Regions from separate parts of the Marinobacter sp. 1_MG-2023 genome, predicted to be linked through region 2. Evidence: predicted binding sites of a transcription regulator. Region 2 holds the regulator's gene; each other region holds the start of a gene.
The links. Region 2 encodes sigma-54, which starts transcription at its own class of promoters, with help from an activator protein. Its sites were predicted from a motif close to ANTGGCATNNANNTTGCTNT; they were not measured.

Region 1 (3,135 bases), on a different contig from region 2:
ACCCGAATATGCTTTTATCCATATCAAGCATTTTCTGGGCCAGTTTCTCAGCGTCAATTTTGTACGTGCCATCCGCCAGTGCGGCGCGAATTTCTTCAATCCGCTCGTCATCCATCTCGGGGTAATCTCCCAGCTTCTGTTCAAGCTGTTTCAGATTCCTGGCCTGACTACTCAAATTAACGTTTTCGCCACGCGCACCCTGAGCCTTGGCATTATTGGCCTGCTCCGGTGTGGTTTGCCCGGTATTCTGGCTGTTGGATGACTTGTCGGCCGTTGGTCTCTGGATGTTGACCTGGCCTTGGCCAATTCCATTTAAGTCAACTGACATATCGTTACCTGCTCTACAGTTTAGCCGCACACACGTGGGCTGACTCGGGTTTATATCTTCTTAACGGCACACTGCCGTCATACTTTAGGGCCAGATAGACACTTTTTGTTAACATTCTGTCACATTTCTAATGCACCTTTGCGGCACTGTTCTTCCTGCGATTTAGGCAGTTTTTTTCCGGCGGAAAAGATCTGCCAGGCAAAGATCGCAGAGAAAACTACATTGGGACTTCGACGTGCCCGGGTGCAGTGACGTTGCCCCTGATCGTTCGCGATGATGCAAGATTTTGCACCATAACCTGCTCACCAACGGATGCATTTGCCAGGGCTTTGCCCCGGGAGCGAACCGCAAAGGATCCGCTGCGGGCGGTGATAATAACATGGTCGCCCCGCGAAACGGCGTCTGGTGCTTCCAGAAGGTCCGGTGTCAGAACCGAGCCGCTATTGACAGGTCTGCGCACAACCATGCCCTGTACAAGGCTGGCGTCGGTTATGATTCCTCGCCGGCTGGCATTCACAACGACTGAATGGCTTTCAAGCATGTCTTGAGTTATACGCTCGCCGCGCCCGAACGGCCGGGCTGCTACCAGAGCGGGGCCATTTATCGTCACAGTGGTTGTTACAAACATGCGCCAGGGCCGTCCGCCACTGCAAGCCACTTGTACAGAGGGGTGCTCGCTTTTCCAGGGGTCACCGGTAAACTCCACCGCAAGTGGTGCTGTGCAGGGCGCGAGATTGATTCTGCTGTCAATGTTGCCCGTCTCAAAGGTGACCTGATAGCCCTCTCCAGCCTGGGTGCGAGCAAAGTCGTCAAGAAACGATTTGGCGGCCAGGCGAATTTCATCTGCAGTTGTTTGCGCCAGTGCAGAGTTGGTCAGGGCTGACATAATCAGGAGCGAGACTAAAAGCGTGGTGCGCATATGCTCTGGTTTGTCCTATGCTGTCAGTTAAACGGCAAAATTAGCGGCAAATACCTAAGGCTTGCGGCGTTCTGGCCGTTAAACAGATTAATCCGTTTTTGGGTGACGTTAATCTGTCACCCAGGCAACTCATTCTTAAGAACAGCAAAATGCATGCCGACGCTTTTGGCAGGCAAGGAGAGACTGCGATGGCAGGTGTATTGGACAGTGTTAACCAGCGTACGCAGCTGGTCGGGCAGAATCGCCTGGAGCTTCTTCTATTTCGATTGCGGGGACGCCAGATCTACGGCATCAACGTGTTCAAGGTCAAAGAAGTACTTCAGTGCCCGAAGCTGTCATCAATACCCAACAGCCGGGCGGTTGTGCGTGGCGTGGCCCATACCCGGGGAGCGACCATCCCGGTTATAGATCTGGGTATGGCCATCGGTTTGCCAGGGATTCCCCAGGAAGAATTGCCCAGCAGTTTCGTGATCATTACTGAGTACAATCGCAAGACGCAGGGGTTTCTGGTAACCGGAGTAGACCGGATCCTGAACATGAACTGGGAAGATATTCTTCCTCCGCCCAAGGGGACGGGTAAGGATATCTACCTTACTGCAGTTACGAAGATAGATGATAAACTTGCTGAAATCATTGATGTAGAAAAGATTCTTTCAGAGGTTTCTCCGCTTCGGGAAGATGTTACTGAAGCAGTCCGGAACAAAAGCGCTGAACGAATTCCAGGGCATTTGCCGGTTCTGGTCGTTGATGACTCCTCTGTAGCGCGACGCCAGATTGAGCGATGCCTGACTGCGATCGGTATGGAAGTGATCACCCGGAATGATGGTAAACAGGCACTTCAATACCTTAAAGAAATCACGGCGGACGGATCGACAGGAAAGGATCATCTTTCACTGATAATCTCCGATGTGGAAATGCCTGAAATGGATGGTTATACGTTGGTCACCCGGATCAAAAGCGATCCCGCACTCAACACGCTGTTTATTATGCTTCATACCTCGTTAAGCGGTGTTTTCAACAAGGCGATGGTGCAGAAGGTCGGGGCAGACGATTTTATGGCAAAATTCAGCCCCGATGAGCTCGCTGAACGAATCATGGAAATAGTTGACCAGAGCTGACTCTACTCATTTGTCGGGTAATTCATTCAGAACTGAGATGCAATGAACGTAGAAATTACGCCACAGGAATATGAATCCTTCAAAACGTTCCTGCAGGATGCGTGTGGTATTTTGCTGGGTGACAACAAGCAATACCTTGTGAAAAGCCGGTTACGGCGGATTCTGGAAGAGAACGGGTTAAATTCTCTCGGAGAGTTGCTGGAGCGCTTGAAAAAACCGGGCCGGGCCAGCCTTAAAGAGTTGGTCATAGATGCGATGACCACCAATGAAACTCTCTGGTTCCGGGATAATCACCCATTTCGTATTCTGCAGGAAAAGTTGTTTCCGGAATTTGCTGCGCGAACCTCTGTTGCACCCCTGCGGATTTGGTCTGCCGCCTGTTCTACAGGGCAAGAGCCGTATTCGGCCAGTATGATTGTCGATGAGTTCCGGCGCCAGAAGCCCGGCAAACTGCGTGATGTGAAAATCACCGCAACGGACATATCGAAAAGCGTACTCGAAGTCGCGCGCCGTGGTGAATACGAAATGATCGCCATTGGCCGGGGCCTGTCGCCTGAGCGCCAGAAACACTTTTTTACGCCTTCCTCAAGTGGTAGCTGGCAGATACGGCCACAAATCAAAAGTATGGTTGAGTTCAAGGAGCTGAACCTGCTTGAGCGTTATATGCTGGGTAAATTCGACATAGTGATGTGCCGCAACGTGCTGATCTATTTTTCTGCCGACCTGAAAAAAGACATACTGACCCGCATTCACGCCACCCTCAACCCGGG
Region 2 (3,135 bases):
GTTATCAATCGCATCAAACTCGACGGTTTCGTCCAGCGTCATCAGAACGCCAATAACGTGCTCAAGCCCTTCCAGGCGGCAGTGGGGGATGGCGATCCCCTGGCCGATTCCAGTGCTGCCCAGCCGCTCACGAGCGATCAGATTGTTGAAAATCTGGCTCTCGCTGAGTGAATCATTTTGCTGACGGATCTGCTCGGCAATGAACTCCAGAACCCGCTTTTTACTCGAGGCGGGTACCTTACACAGGGTCAGTTCCGGTGCAAGAATGTTGTCTATTGTCAGGGATGTGTCGCTCATGAATCGACCGCGCTTCCGTTAAAATAAAGCTGCGGCACGTTGTCCGGGCCGCAGCTTGATTAGATTACATGCCTGAAAATGGCCGCCTATCGGGCGGTATTTCCCTGCATCCTGTCCAGGCTTTTCTCTTTGTGCTTGAGGATCTGTCGGTCAAGCTTGTCGACGAGGCCGTCGATAGCCGCATACATATCCTCGTTTTCCGCCTTTGCGTGAATCTCACCACCAACCACGTGGAGCGTAGCATCGGCGATCTGCCGAACCTTATCAACTTCCAGTGTTACCTGGCAGTTACTGATATGGTCGAAGTGCCGCTCCAGCCGTTCAAACTTTTCGGATACATATTCCTTCAAAGCGGGAGTCAGTTCTACGTGATGGCCTGAAATGTTGAGTTGCATAGACGTCTCCTGTTGTCATTCGTTCCGGCTCCTGGAGCCGGACTGAGTGCTGGCGTTTGTGACTGTGCCAGCGAAATCCGTAGTAGTCAGTTAACCGTGTCCGGTTCAAACCAGGCGCTTGCGTTCGTTCGAGGGCGGAATGTGCATGGCTTCGCGATATTTTGCAACTGTGCGCCTCGCCACTTTGATTCCCTGTTCCCCAAGCATGGTCGCAATCTTGCTGTCACTCAACGGCTTTTTAGGTGTTTCGGCCGCAATCAGCTTTTTGATCATGGCGCGAATCGCGGTTGAGGAGCATTCTCCGCCCTCGTCAGTGCTGACGTGGCTGGAAAAAAAGTACTTCAGCTCGAAGATACCCCGAGGGGTATGCATGTACTTCTGCGTCGTTACACGGGAAATGGTGGACTCATGCATTTCCACTACCTGGGCGATATCAGAGAGAATCAGCGGCTTCATCGCCTCCTCTCCATGATCCAGAAAGCCCTGCTGGTACTCAACAATACGTGTGGCTACCTTCAACAGAGTTTCGTTCCGGCTTTGCAGGCTTTTTATGAACCACTTGGCCTCCTGAAGCTGGTCACGAAGATAGGTATTGTCAGCGCTGCTGTCCGCACGCTTTATCAATGAAGCATAGCTGGCATTCACGCGTATGCGCGGTGCAATTTCCGGATTCAGCTCCACGCGCCACCGGCCGTTGTGTTTGCGTACGATGACATCGGGAATGACATAATCCGGTTCTGTGCGATCGATAATGTCACCAGGCCGCGGATTTAGGCTGGTGATCAGCGCGAGCACATCACGCAATTGATCTTCTTTTAGGCGGCTGCGGCGAAGCAACTGGGCATAATCGCGATTGCCCAGCAGATTTATATAATGGGTGATAACCAGACGCGCCTGGGCCAGCCAGGGTGTTTCCGGGGGCAGTTGGTTGAGTTGAATCAACAGGCAATCCTGCAGATCCCGGGCGAAAACCCCCGGCGGATCGAAGTACTGCAGCCGCCGTAAAACGGCTTCCACTTCATCCATTTCAAGAGGGTCTTCATCGCTCTCGTCACTCAGGCCCGCGTAGATCTCATCAAGTGTACTGGTGAGATACCCGCGCTCATCTACCGCATCCATCAAAGCATGAGCAATGGCCTGATCCCGCTCACTCAACGGAGTAAGGTTGAGCTGCCATTCAAGATGGTCCCTGAGGGTTTCGGTCGGAGAGTTCCGGGTTTCGAAATCGTGGTCGTTCTCATCATCGTTCCGCGCGGCCGGGGCGGGAGCGGACTGATAAACATCTTCCCAGGCGGTATCTACGGGAAGATCATCGGGAAGCGCATCCGGTATTTCGTTTTCGGACTGCCAGTCCGGGCCGGTTTCGTTTTCATCCCAGTCAGAAGCGTTAGAGTCACCAGCTACGTCGGCCGAAACTTCCTCCGACGCGGTGTCTTTGTGCTCGCCCTGATCGTTATCGGCTGGGGTCGATTCAGACTGGTCGTCATCTTCCGAGGCTTCCAGCAGGGGATTGGATTCCAGGGCTTGCTGGATTTCCTGCTGAAGATCGAGAGTTGATAACTGCAGAAGCCTGATCGCCTGTTGCAGCTGGGGCGTCATGGTCAGGCTTTGACCCAGCTTTAATTGTAATGAGGCTTTCATAACCATCGCTCAGGATCCGTCACTTATACCCACTCTGAATTTCTTGCATTGACTAAAAAATCTATGTATGCCGGCTACTTGCCGCCACTTTAGATTATCCTAGCAAGTTCTTTGCCGAGTTTACTTGCTCCGGGTCTGCAAAACAATCGAACGGGTGTAACCGAGTGTCGAAAACAAAGCTTACAGGTGAAATTCATTGCCAAGGTACACTTCTTTAACTTGTTGATTGGCCAGAATAGATTCCGAATTTCCAGAGGCAATAATGTGGCCACCTGAAACAATGTAAGCGTTCTCGCAGATATCCAGTGTTTCGCGCACGTTGTGATCGGTGATCAGAACACCTATACCTTTGTCCCGGAGGTGACGAATAATCTGTTTGATATCACTCACGGAGATAGGGTCTACACCTGCAAATGGCTCGTCGAGCAGAATAAAGGCGGGTTCCATCGCCAGAGCGCGGGCGATCTCAACCCGGCGGCGTTCACCCCCGGAGAGCGCCATGCCAAGGCTATCGCGAATATGGGTGATGTGAAATTCTTCCAGCAACTGCTCGAGCTTCTGCAGGCGGTCAGCACGATTGAGGTTTTTGCGGGTTTCCAGAATCGCCATGATGTTATCTCGCACGGAGAGCTTGCGGAACACCGAGGCTTCCTGCGGCAGGTAGCCAATCCCTTTGCGGGCTCGTCCGTGCATGGGTAAGGGCGTAATGTCCTGGCTGTCGATGGTTATGCGGCCATTGTCGGCGTTCACCAGCCCTACAATCATATAGAAACAGGTGGTCTTGCCGGCGCCGTTAGGGCCG
Region 3 (3,135 bases), on a different contig from region 2:
TGTGGCCGCCCGCCGCAGCCACCTCAAGAGCCCTGCGAGGAACTTGTTGCCCCTGCACATCCACAAGATCCAGCGTACCTGGCACAGCCTCCGACTCAGGCATAGTACCGGGCACCGGAACCAGCCGGGCGCGACCACACAGATGCTCACAGACTGCCAGTAAATGGCCCGCCGCCAGTACATCATCCTGGCTCGCAAGAGCGGCTTCTTCGGCGTTAGCATTCGGTATAAGTAAACTCCGGCCCTCCTTGCGCGCGGCCAGCACTGCAGGCAACACACCCTTGAGTGGTCGGAGCGCACCATCAAGCGAAAGCTCTCCTAGGAATTCACAGGAAGATAAACTTTCTGTCGGAATCTGTCCGGAGGCAGCAAGAATGCCCAGTGCAATCGGCAAATCGAAACCACCACCCTCTTTGGGCAGGTCTGCAGGCGCAAGGTTGATGGTTATTCGGCGGGCGGGAAATTCAAAACCTGCATTAAGCAGGGCACTTCTTACACGCTCCCGGCTTTCGCGTACACCGGTTTCCGGCATGCCCACAATAGAGAGTGCCGGTAAGCCACCGGAAAGGTGCACCTCGACGGTCACCTCCGGTGCAGAAACGCCAATGGATGCGCGGGAATGAACGACAGCAAGCATAACAACCTTCCATGGTTTTCCAATATCTTATAGGGCCCTGGTTACCAGACCTATCCGGCTTCCTGCCGGAAACTACCAGGGTTTATTCTGCGCTCAGGGACTTTTCCAGCTCAGCAACCCTTTTCTCAAGAGCCTCGACCTTTTCGCGGGTTTTCATAAGGACCGCTTGCTGGCCATCAAACTCTTCCCGGGTTACCAGCTCCAGGCGAGACAAAACAGCCATGACTGTTGCACGAGCCTGGGTTTCAAAATCATCCCGGGCAGCACGAGCCATATCCGGGACAAACTGACCAAACTGCCCCTGTAATTGGGCGAAAATATCCTGGGGACCTTTCACGCTTCACCTCACTGATTTGAATAATGTCCGGTTTCGACCAAAAGAGCAGCGCCAAAGCCGTTTTGCAGGAGTGTATCACACCGCCAGCCCTGCCATAATGTGTGCGGTGAGCACTCTATTGGTCACGCCAGCCGTTAGCCCGCTCCAACCTGGGTCACGGGATCTCGTTACGCACCACATTGGTGCAGCAGCTGGTGCCCAAGCTGGTAGAAGATCACCGCATTAACACCATAGAACACTGATTTTAAATAATTTTTTTGCGTTGGCATACCCGGTGCTATAGCTCTCGTACGCATTCCGCACAAGTGACGTGCGAAGCGACAGCACCCCGAACTCAACAACCGGCCGTGGGGCTCTCACGTTGAGACGGTTTTACCAAGGAGAAAGCAATGAAACTTGTGACAGCGATCATTAAGCCTTTCAAACTGGATGATGTCCGTGAGGCACTATCCGAGATAGGCGTACAAGGCGTAACCGTCACTGAGGTCAAAGGCTTCGGGCGGCAGAAAGGTCATACAGAACTTTATCGTGGCGCGGAATACGTTGTGGATTTTCTGCCAAAGGTAAAAGTGGAAGTGGCCATTGGTGACAACCTGCTGGACCAGGTTATTGAGTCCATCACCAAAGCCGCCAATACCGGGAAAATCGGTGATGGCAAAATCTTTGTAACAGAACTGCAACAGGCTATCCGGATCCGGACTGGCGAAACAGGCGAAGAAGCGGTTTGATTCTGATCTGACCACGTAACTGCCAACGCAAAAAAACTAATTCGAAGTGCCTCGTGCGGAGGGCATCCTATGGAAAGCAATATTTTTCACCTGCAGTATGCAATAGATACCTTTTATTTCTTGGTGTGCGGCGCCCTGGTAATGTGGATGGCCGCCGGCTTTGCCATGCTCGAGTCAGGGCTTGTAAGGGCCAAGAACACAACTGAAATTCTCACCAAAAACGTCGCTCTATTCGCGGTCGCCTCCATCATGTATCTGGTGTGTGGTTACGCAATCATGTACGACGGTTCCCTGCTTCTGGCAGGCATAGAAAGCACAGACCCGGCTGCGGTTCTGGGCGACTATGCCGCTCGTGAAGATGGCTTTGAAGGTGGCTCCATCTATTCGGGTGCTGCTGACTTCTTCTTCCAGGTCGTGTTCGTGGCTACTGCCATGTCAATCGTATCCGGCGCGGTCGCTGAGCGCATGAAGCTCTGGGCATTCCTTGCCTTCGCTGTCGTAATGACCGGTGTAATCTACCCGCTGGAAGGCTCCTGGACCTGGGGCGGCAAGGACGTCTTTGGGCTCTACAACCTCGGCGATCTTGGTTTCAGCGACTTTGCCGGTTCAGGCATTGTTCACATGGCCGGTGCGGCTGCTGCACTTGCGGGCGTAATCTTGCTCGGAGCCCGTAAAGGCAAATATGGCCCCAATGGCGAAATCCGCGCCATCCCCGGTGCTAACCTGCCTCTGGCTGCATTGGGTACCTTTATCCTTTGGATGGGCTGGTTCGGCTTTAACGGCGGTTCGGTTCTGAAGCTGGGCGATATCGCCAGCGCCAACTCGGTTGCCATGGTGTTCCTAAATACCAACGCAGCCGCTGCCGGCGGTGCAATAGCGGCTCTGATAACCGGCCGTTTGCTCTTCGGCAAAGCGGATCTGACCATGCTCCTCAACGGTGCGATTGCAGGCCTGGTAGTTATCACCGCCGAGCCCTCTACGCCTAGCGCTTTGGTCGCAACCCTCTGGGGCGGTCTGGGCGGCATAGCCGTTGTATTCAGCATCATCTTCCTGGACAAGCTGCGTATCGATGATCCTGTAGGCGCCATTTCAGCTCACGGCGTATGTGGTTTTATCGGGCTGATGCTGGTTCCTATCACTAACAGTGGTGCTACTTTCAGCGGACAATTGATTGGCGCTGTAACCATCTTTGTCTGGGTGTTCCTTGCCAGCCTGCTGGTCTGGGGCATCATCAAAGCAGTGATGGGTGTACGTGTCACCGAAGAGGAAGAGTACGAGGGTGTGGACCTGTCCGAGTGCGGCATGGAAGCCTACCCGGAGTTTGTCAGCGGCAAATAATCGCCTTTGACGAAAAACAGAAAGGGGTGCCTGAAAAGGCGCCCCTTTTTTCATTTTCGAGAACTATGTAACTAAGTGGGAGAACCGCAAATCCC
Region 4 (3,135 bases), on a different contig from region 2:
TGAAAAACAGGATCCATATTGTCACTCAGGTCTTCATGATCCAGACCGGCAATACCATTCAAGGCACTGGCGTAAACAATAGGAAAGTCCAGCTGCTCGTCAGTGGCACCCAGGCTATCAAACAGGTCGAATACCTGATCCACAACCCAATCCGGGCGAGCACCCGGGCGATCGATCTTGTTCACCACAACGATCGGGCGCAGCCCGGCCGCGAATGCCTTCTGGGTTACAAAGCGAGTCTGCGGCATGGGCCCGTCGATGGAATCGACCACCAGAAGCACACAATCGACCATGCTCATTACTCGCTCTACCTCACCACCAAAGTCCGCGTGGCCCGGGGTATCTACGATGTTGATGTCGTAGCCGTTCCACTTCAGTGCGGTATTCTTGGCCAGAATGGTAATGCCACGTTCTTTTTCCTGGTCATTGGAATCCATGACGCGCTCGTTCTCGAGCTCTTTGCGATCCAGCGTACCAGAAAGGCGCAAAAGCTTATCTACGAGGGTGGTCTTACCATGGTCAACGTGGGCGATGATGGCGATATTACGAAGTTTCTCAATCACAAAATTATTCCTGCGGCATGCACTCAATGACCTGAGAGGGTCGTTCACGGGCAACGCCCGCACATGCCATCTCAAATCCGTAAAATGAACTCATCCACCGGAGCCTGGTGGCCCGGCGCCTCACATGTGCCTGGCAGGTCTCTAACCCGGGCACGTGCGGAGAAAATGAAGCGGCGCGCAGTATATCGAAAACTCTTCGCCGTTTATATGAAGAAGAACGCCTATTTCTTAATCAATCTCGCCCAGACAAGGTTGCGCACCAAATCAGAGCAATGTTGCCAATGACGCCCTTTGCACGCCCCATTACAGTGCGGCGCCCCACCATCGCGATATGTAGACCGGCACAACTCGTTTGCACAAACCGTGCTAGCCACCTGTTATAGGACCCAGATGACCACCGACACCGGAAAACAATCAAAACTGGCAAGCACATTGCTTTGATCCCCTCATCAGGTTTTTCGATTATCTGTAAAGCCGAAATGTGAAGGTAACAACCAACAGCTTTTGCTAAGCTGCGCAAACCTGAACAAAAGACCGGAACTCAACTCTAAAAGAGCAATCCGGAGTATGATCACGAATACACCCGCGGTGCGGGGTTACTTATGGAGCAGTCACAATGTCCAAGACAGTTGATTTGATTAAAGAACACGAAGTCAAATGGGTTGATATGCGCTTCACCGACAGCCGGGGTAAAGAGCAGCATGTCACCATCCCTGCAACAGATATCGATGAAGACTTCTTTGCCGAAGGCAAGATGTTTGACGGTTCTTCCATCTCTGGCTGGAAAGGCATTAACGAATCCGACATGATCCTGATGCCGGATGACAGCAGTTCAGTTCTTGATCCGTTCACCGAAGAAAGCACCGTCAACATTACCTGTAACATTGTTGAGCCTTCTACCATGCAAGGCTACGAGCGTGATCCCCGCTCCGTTGCCCGCCGTGCCGAAGAGTACTTGAAGTCCACAGGTATCGCAGATGGCGCTTTGTTTGGCCCCGAGCCCGAGTTCTTCGTTTTCGATTCCGCCAAGTGGAAAACCGATATGCAGGGCTCCATGTATGAGCTCTACTCCGAAGAAGCAGCGTGGGTTTCCGGCGACGATTTCGACCGCAATAACACAGGCCACCGCCCTGGCGTGAAAGGCGGCTACTTCCCGGTACCACCGGTAGATAGCCTGCATGATCTGCGTGGAGCTATGTGCGCGGCCATGGAATCCATGGGTCTGGATATTGAAGTACACCACCACGAAGTAGGCACTGCGGGCCAGTGTGAAATCGGTGTTGGACCCAATACACTGACCAAAAAAGCAGACGAAGTTCAGATTCTGAAGTACTGCGTGCACAACGTGGCTCATGCCTACGGCAAGACCGCCACCTTTATGCCCAAGCCCGTAGTCGGTGACAACGGCTCCGGCATGCACGTACACATGAGCCTGAACAAAGATGGCAAGAACCTGTTTGCAGGTGACAGCTATGCTGGCCTGAGTGAAATGGCTCTATTCTACGTTGGCGGTATCATCAAGCACGCCAAAGCCATCAATGCTTTCACCAACCCGGCCACTAACAGCTATAAGCGCCTGGTTCCCGGGTTCGAAGCGCCGGTCATGCTGGCTTACTCTGCACGCAACCGTTCTGCATCTATCCGCATCCCATATGTCACCAGCCCGAAAGCCCGTCGCGTGGAAGTACGCTTCCCGGATGCAGCAGCTAACCCGTACCTGGCATTCGCAGCCATGATGATGGCCGGCATTGACGGCATCCAGAACAAGATTCACCCGGGCGATGCCATGGACAAGGATCTTTACGACCTGCCCAAAGAGGAAGCTCTCAGCATTCCAAAGGTTGCCGAAACCCTGAAAGAAGCGCTGGACTGCCTGGAAGAAGATCACGAATTTCTGACCCAGGGCGGCGTATTTACCGAAGACATGATTGCAGGGTATATCGACCTGAAGCGTGGCGAAGTTGAACGCATCAACATGACCACCCACCCGGTTGAGTTCGAGCTGTACTATTCTTGCTAAAGCTGCACCAGCAGTTTTTGCTTGAACCGCCTTTGCGGTGAATAGCAGCCCAAAAGCCTCGCTCTCAAAGAGCGGGGCTTTTTTTCGGGCCGCATTTGTGATCTTCCGCACACTGCCGCAGCCCTTAACGATATGTAACCAACATCTCCCTCTACTGCATTGAAAAGGCCCGCCCCGCCATTGATAATCAATGCAAACATTACATAGGTTGTGATTATGAACCGCAAGCTTGGAATCATCGCAGGGCTATCGCTCCTGGTCGCGGGCCCCGCGGCTGCAGAGGTCTACCGTAATGTAGATGCCCAGGGCAATGTAACCTTCTCTGACGAGCCCTCGAAAGGCGCAGAGGCGGTAAAGGTTAAGCCGGTTACTACGATTACGCTCCCCAAGCCCCAAAATGTCCGGGAAACCGACAAACTCCGGGAAGAAGTGGAACGTGAAGGCTCGATCTATGAGAGCGTCTCGTTTTCTTATCCTGAAGACGAACAGGCATTCCACTCCGGCAGTGGAGACGTGCGGTTCGAAATGCGCAGCACGCCAGGACTTGAAGCC

Region 1: flgA (flagellar basal body P-ring formation chaperone FlgA) is a predicted target of sigma-54. The motif match lies at 1,389-1,408, and genes of this name have one in related genera.
Region 3: glnK (P-II family nitrogen regulator) is a predicted target of sigma-54. The motif match lies at 1,236-1,255, and genes of this name have one in related genera.
Region 4: glnA (glutamate--ammonia ligase) is a predicted target of sigma-54. The motif match lies at 983-1,002, and genes of this name have one in related genera.

What each region holds. Positions count from the first base shown of each region.
Region 1 covers NZ_JAUOST010000006.1:140,076-143,210, reverse strand. The annotation lists gene flgM (flagellar biosynthesis anti-sigma factor FlgM) at 1-328, opposite strand, end outside; gene flgA (flagellar basal body P-ring formation chaperone FlgA) at 546-1,247, opposite strand; gene Q4606_RS14885 (chemotaxis protein CheV) at 1,436-2,365, shown strand; gene Q4606_RS14880 (protein-glutamate O-methyltransferase CheR) at 2,408-3,135, shown strand, end outside.
Region 2 covers NZ_JAUOST010000001.1:1,248,328-1,251,462, forward strand. The annotation lists gene ptsN (PTS IIA-like nitrogen regulatory protein PtsN) at 1-297, opposite strand, end outside; gene hpf (ribosome hibernation promoting factor) at 384-692, opposite strand; gene Q4606_RS05720 (RNA polymerase factor sigma-54) at 798-2,339, opposite strand; gene lptB (LPS export ABC transporter ATP-binding protein) at 2,514-3,135, opposite strand, start outside.
Region 3 covers NZ_JAUOST010000003.1:83,547-86,681, forward strand. The annotation lists gene Q4606_RS09825 (YifB family Mg chelatase-like AAA ATPase) at 1-637, opposite strand, end outside; gene Q4606_RS09830 (accessory factor UbiK family protein) at 720-974, opposite strand; gene glnK (P-II family nitrogen regulator) at 1,364-1,702, shown strand; gene Q4606_RS09840 (ammonium transporter) at 1,772-3,040, shown strand.
Region 4 covers NZ_JAUOST010000007.1:125,367-128,501, forward strand. The annotation lists gene typA (translational GTPase TypA) at 1-563, opposite strand, end outside; gene glnA (glutamate--ammonia ligase) at 1,180-2,583, shown strand; gene Q4606_RS15900 (DUF4124 domain-containing protein) at 2,800-3,135, shown strand, end outside.